2 regions of the Methylophilus sp. Leaf414 genome follow, and region 2 is predicted to be linked to the other one. Evidence: predicted binding sites of a transcription regulator. Region 2 holds the regulator's gene; the other holds the start of a gene.
The links. The regulator FliA, encoded in region 2, starts transcription of late flagellar genes. The targets are predictions, from matches to a motif close to CTAAAGTTNNCNNAAANNNTGCCGATANNA.
Positions count from the first base shown of each region.

Region 1: a site for FliA is predicted at 1,159-1,188, ahead of flgK (flagellar hook-associated protein FlgK). Genes of this name have one in related genera too.

Region 1 is NZ_LMQQ01000004.1:520,798-524,224, reverse strand. It holds gene flgJ (flagellar assembly peptidoglycan hydrolase FlgJ) at 1-1,012, shown strand, start outside; gene flgK (flagellar hook-associated protein FlgK) at 1,258-2,937, shown strand; gene flgL (flagellar hook-associated protein FlgL) at 2,957-3,427, shown strand, end outside.
Region 2 is NZ_LMQQ01000001.1:18,215-21,641, forward strand. It holds gene flhF (flagellar biosynthesis protein FlhF) at 1-998, shown strand, start outside; gene ASG24_RS00080 (hypothetical protein) at 991-1,797, shown strand; gene ASG24_RS00085 (RNA polymerase sigma factor FliA) at 1,814-2,551, shown strand; gene ASG24_RS00090 (flagellar motor protein) at 2,551-3,303, shown strand; gene ASG24_RS00095 (flagellar motor protein MotB) at 3,303-3,427, shown strand, end outside.

The DNA of each region.
Region 1 (3,427 bases), on a different contig from region 2:
GGAAGCCATTCGCGCCGTCGCCCGTCAGTTTGAAGGCGTGCTGATGAACATGATGCTGAAAAGCATGCGCGATACCGTGCCGCAAGATGGCATCACCGATAACGAACAGAGCAAAATGTTTATGGGCATGCTGGACCAGCAGCTCACCACACAACTGAGCCAGAAAGGCATGGGCCTGACTGAAGTACTGGTCAGGCAATTGAGCAAGTTCAGCCCCAAACCAGCCGAAGACACTGAAAAAACCAAAACACAACTGCATGGCACCAAAAATGATCTGGTGAATGGGCTTTCTTCCAGCAATCCCTCTTTGAATAATCTGGCCTCTAGTGGCACGGCTTCGGGCAAAGCTGTATTGATGCAAGCCGCACAAAAAATCCGTGATGCCTACCAGCAATGGGAAGCTACCAAACCTGAAACTGCTAGCACCGATAATGATACCGCCTGGGCGCGCGGCATTCCTGAACTGCCACCATTGATGGAAGAAACGCAGGAAAATGCGAAAAACTTCACATTGCTTCAAGCTGCACCGTTAGCGTCGGCCATGAGCGAAGTCGCCAGCAAAACCCAGCAATTTATCCAGCGCATGTTACCGCATGCCCAGGCTGCCAGTAGTGATTCCGGTATCCCGGCTAAATTCATGATCGGCCAAGCCGCACTGGAAAGTGGCTGGGGAAAACACGAAATCAAGACCACTAACGGTGTGAATAGTCATAACCTGTTCGGTATCAAAGCGGATGCCAGCTGGAAAGGCAAAGTGGCGAACAGTGTCACTACCGAGTACATCAACGGCGTCAAGGAAACCCGCGTAGAAAAATTCCGCGCCTATGACAGTTACAGTGATGCCTTCAAAGATTATGCAAAACTGATTTCACAAAATCCGCGCTACGAAAAAGCCATGAATAACACGCACGATGCCAGCGCTTACGCGCATGAATTACAACGTGCGGGTTACGCCACAGATCCACAATACGGCAAAAAACTGACTCAGGTGATCAAGCATCTGCAAAGTTAGTATGAAGGGAACACGGGATCATTGATCGATCGAGATGTAGTGCAAGAAGCACGGAACGCTGAAATATCTAGCATAAGTTATAAAGCTAGGTTTCGAGTACCGGGCAACGCAGCAGTTCGCTCGCACAGACATTTATTCCCTGTTTACTAAAGAATTAGAAAAAACTGCCGTTAGGCTAAATAACTGTAACTTTACATACGTGTCGAACACTCTGCAGGGTGCAGGCACATGAGGACTCCAACATTATGTCCAACATATTGAATATCGGCAAAAGTGCATTAAACGCAGCCCAGATCGGGATTGCCACCACTGGTCACAACATTGCTAACGCGTCTACCCCGGGATACACCCGACAGGTGATCGTGCAGGCGGCATCACAGGCGCAAAACTTTGGCTATGGCTTTGTCGGCCAGGGCACGGATATCACCGGTATCAACCGTGTCTACAACGAGACGCTGGCTAAACAGTTGCTGACGACCACGTCAACCAGCAACGCCAGCTCTGCCTATTACAACAGCATCAATGAAATCAATGGCTTGCTCTCGGACGCCAATGCCGGTCTGAGCCCGGTCATGACCAAGTTTTTCAGCGCCATCAGTGCGGCAGCTGCTAACCCGACCGATGTAGCGACAAGGCAGACAGTGATCTCTTCTGCAAACTCATTGCTGAACCGTTTTTCGGCAATGAACTCCCGTCTGGACGATATACGCCAGAGCCTGAATACCCAGGTGTCGGCCAGTGTGACCAGCATCAACAGCTACGCAACACAGATTTCGCAATTGAATCAGGTCATCGAAAAGGCAACAAGCACCACGGGCAACCCTCCTAATGACCTGCTAGATCAGCGCGACCTGCTATTGTCCAAGCTCAGCGAGCAAGTCAAGACAAACGTCGTCAAGCAGAGCAATGGCAACTATGATGTTTTCATAGGCAATGGTATGCCGTTAGTGGTCGGTGATGACACTTATCAGCTTTATACTCAGGCCAACCCTACCGCGCCTAATCGCCTTGAGATTGCTTATGGCGATAGAAGTGCGCCGAAAATTATCGATGGTTCATCCCTGGGTGGTGGCTCTCTGGGGGGGCTACTGACATTCAGAAATGAAACCCTGGATTCCGTCCAGAACCAGATCGGACAACTGGCCGTCACGCTGGCCACCCAATTCAATGAAATGCAGCAACAGGGTTATGACCTGAATGGTAACGCCGGGGTTGCTTTATTTAATGTACCGCAACCTGTCGCTACCAGCAGCACCAGTAATATAGATAAAACCAAGCAGGCGACTGCCACTTTCGTGCCTGGGCAATCACAGCAGGTCACCAGCAGTGACTACACGCTGAAATATACCGGTGGCCAGTACAACATTATCCGTAACAGCGATAAAGTGGTGACCAGCACTGCTACCCTGCCCATCACGGTGGATGGCATTGAATTCAATGTCAACACGAGTACTCCGGTCGAAGGTGATGAATATATGATACGCCCCACCCAGGGTGCGGCGAGCAAGATCACGCTGGCGTTTGATGATGTTGAAAAACTGGCGCTGGCTGAGCGTATTGATGCCAACGGCAATGTGATCGCTTTCAAAGGCGCCGGTGACAACGGCAATGGCCTGCGTTTAGGCAAGCTGGCGGATTCCGCCAATGTACGCATGCTGGGAAGCAACGGTAATCGTTCATATGCACAGGCTTTCGCCCTGATGGTCAGCGCGGTAGGTACCAAAACCAACGAGATGATGGTGACCAGCAAGGCAGATGCTTCTGCCCTTGAAAATGCGACCACGGCGATGCAATCGGAATCCGGTGTCAATATCGATGAGGAAGCCGCCAATTTATTACGGTATCAGCAAGCCTATCAGGCCGCCGGCAAAATGATGCAAATCGCCAGCCAGTTGTTCGATGTACTGCTGCAATTGGGTCAGTAATTAGCAAGGATGATGAATCATGAGAATTAGCACCAACAGCATTTACCAGAGTGGCACCAACCGCCTGATGGATTTGCAGAATGACCTGAGCAAACTGAATGAGCAGATTTCCTCCGGTAAACGCGTGCGTACCCCGGCAGATGATCCTGTTGCCTCTGCCCGTATTCTTGAGTTGACCAATGCACAGAACCTGAACAGCATTTACGCCAGCACGCGTAATGTGGCGAAAACATCGCTGGAAACCTATGAAACCAATATGACCAGCATCACCAATGTGATATTGGACGTGCAATCCTCCCTGGTTTCCGCAGGTAATGGCTCATATAACGACCAGCAACGCGCCAATATTGCGAGTGAGTTACAAGGCCGCCTTGATAGCCTGATCGGCCTGGTCAATACCAAGGATGCGCAGGGAAACTATATGTATTCAGGTCACCAGACCGGTACTGTGCCTTATGTACTGAATACGGTGACAGGCAATATCGACTTC
Region 2 (3,427 bases):
AGCAAGAGCAGGCCTACCAGGTCGCTACGCAAACGCTGGAAGAAAAAATGCTCACCATGATGCAGGAAATGCGTCATATGCGCAGCAACTTTGAAACCCAGATGAGCGCCATGACCTGGCAACACCATTTACAACACAGCCCTGCAAAATCCAAAGTATTGAGCACCCTGCTCTCTGCCAGCTTCAGCGCAGCGCTGTCACGCCAGATTGCAGAAAAAATGCCGCAACATATCGATGTACAAAAAGCACCGATGTGGGCTAAAGAAGTGATCAGCCGCAACCTGCATACGCTGGATGATGAAGATGCATTGCTGGATAAAGGCGGTGTATATGCCCTGGTTGGCCCGACTGGCGTTGGTAAAACCACGACCACAGCTAAACTGGCGGCACGTTATGTGATGAAACATGGCACGCAAAACCTGGGCCTGATCACCACCGACAGCTACCGTATTGGCGGTTACGAACAATTACGTATTTACGGCAAGATCCTGGGTGTGATGGTACATGCGGTGAAAGATGAAGAAGACCTGAAAATTGCACTCAACGAGTTAAAAGGCAAACACATGATCCTGATTGATACCGTCGGTGTCAGCCAGCGTGACCAGGCAGTGACTGAGCAGTTATCCATGCTGAGCCGTGCTGAAACACCAATCCAGAAATTACTGTGCCTGAATGCGACTTCAACTGGTGAAACCCTCACTGACGTGATGCGCAGCTATAAAAAGCATGATATTGCCGGTTGTATCGTCACCAAACTGGATGAAGCGGCAGCGATTGGCAATGTGCTGGATGTGCTGATCCGTGAGCGTATGCGCCTTTTCTACACGACCAGTGGCCAACGTGTACCGGAAGATATTGAAGTGGCAAACAAACATGCACTGGTTGAACGTGTGTTAACACCACATCAGGCCAGCCTGCCATACCAGTATCTGGATGAAGAGTTGCCGCTGGTGATCTCAAGCATGATGCAAGCGCAAGGAGAGCAGCAGCATGTTTAACTACCATGACCAGGCTGATGGATTGCGCCGTATCATGGCCCGCTCATCAGCACGTGTGATCAGCGTCATGGGGGCGAATGGCCAGCCTGCTGAAACCTGGCTCAGCCAGTTGGCGGCAAGTATGGTGGGTCCTGGGCAGCGTCTATTGCTAATCCAGGCTAAGCAACGACCTATGACAAAATACACACTACATGCGGTGGCTTTGCGCCAAAGCATACTCAGCCGCGCGGTGGTCAAGCATCCGCAAGGTTACGATCTGGCGACGCTGGCTGAAACTGACATATTAACCTCGTCCTTATCCGGCGATTTAAAAACAGAGCTTAACGGTATAGTGAGTCAACTTGCGTATGACTACGATACCGTGATTATAGAAGCATTATTAGATCCGCTTGACCAGACCCTGATATTGCCCGTGATGGCACAACATACATTAGTGTTGCAGATGGGGCGTAATGAAGCAGCCATTAAATCGGCTTATATGACAATCAAGCGCCTTTGCCAGCAGCATGGGCAATTGCCATTAAGCGTAGTGGTGACGGACTCCAGCCATGAGCAGGGCCAGCAATATTTTATGCGACTGAACCAGGTCTGCCAGCAGTTCCTGGGAATTTCCCTGAGTTTTCTGGGTGCTATTCCTGAAAATAAAGTGGTACAAAAGACAGAAAATATTCAAGCCAATGGCTTGAAAAACCGTCATGGCCTGGAGTCATCTCCGGCAACGCAGTCTGCACTGGCATTCAAGGCCATTGCCAGAAGCCTGGATCAACGTGTAAGCACGTCGTCACTGGCTGCTGCCTAGAGTAAAGAGGGATAACATGTATACCGCTAAAGGCAAAACTAACAATACTGACCAGATGCTCAAGCAGCATAGCGGCCTGGTTAAGAAAATGGCATACCAGCTGAAATCAAAATTGCCCTCTTGCGTGGAGGTCGATGATTTGGTGCAGGCCGGGATGATAGGCCTGATGGATGCTATTCAACGTTATGAAGATACGCACGGTGCGCAGTTTGAGACCTATGCCTCACAACGTGTGCGCGGCGCCATGCTGGATGAATTACGTGGCGCCGACTGGCTGCCACGTGGTATCCGCAAAAACATGCGAGATATCGAAGTAGCCGTGCAACAGCTAGAACAAAAGTTGGGCCGCCCGCCTACCGAATCAGAAATCGCCAAACACATGAATTTCAGTCTCGAAGACTACTATGATGTATTGAGCGACTGTCAGGGTCACCAGCTTATTTATTATGAAGATTTTCATGATGACGACGGTGGTGGCGAGCACTTCCTAGACCGCTTTGTGGATGATGACAGCAATGACCCGGTTAAATCCTTGCTGGAAAGCGATTTCCGTGAGGCGTTGATTGACTCCATCGATAATTTGCCAGATCGAGAAAAAATGTTGATGGGCCTTTACTACGAACAGGAACTGAACCTGAAAGAGATAGGCGCCATTATGAATGTGTCAGAATCACGCGTCTGCCAGCTGCATAGCCAGGCCGTAGCCCGCTTGCGTGCGTCCATGCGTGACAAATCCTGGACCGGAGTCTCCTGATGGATTGGGGTAGCCTGGCAGGCCTGCTTATCGCCCTCGCCGGCCTGGTGCTGGGTCAAACGATTGAAGGGGGACACCTTAAATCGCTGATGCAACCGTCAGCGTTTGTGGTGGTCATGCTGGGCACGGTCGGTGCAGTCTTGCTGCAAACCGAACTGAAAACATTTATCAAAGGCCTGCGCATGCTGCGCTGGGTATTCGTACATCCTGAAGACGACCGTCACAAGCTGGCCCAGCGCATTAACCAATGGAGTTTGCAGGCTCGTAAGGAAAGTGTCTTATCCCTGGAAAGCCAGATCAAGCGCGAGCAAGATCCTTTTGTACGCAAAGGCTTGCAATTGCTGGTAGACGGTACACCGGCTGACCGCATCCGCGAAGTGTGTGCCATTGATATGTATTACTTTGAAGTGCAAGAGCGCGATGCCGCCAAAATCTGGTCAGCTGCCGGTGGTTATGCGCCGACAGTAGGTATTCTGGGCGCGGTACTCGGGCTGATTCACGTCATGGAAAATCTCTCAGATCCTGCCAAAATCGGTAGCGGTATTGCGGTAGCTTTTGTGGCAACCATCTACGGTGTGGCATTGGCCAACCTGGTTTTCCTGCCGATTGCCAATAAGCTAAAGGGCCATATCCAGCATGAAATCTCACGCCGTGAAATGCTCCTGAATGCCTGGGTTTCTATCGCCAGAGGCGATAATCCGAAACTGGTCAGTGAACGTCTGGAAGCCTATTTGCGCCTGCGGGAGTCGTGATGTACAGGCGTAAGATCTACGATGACGATGATGAAAGCCACGACAGGTGGCTGATTTCGTATGCGGATTTCATCACCCTGCTGTTCGCTTTTTTTGTGGTGATGTATGCCACATCAACGATTAA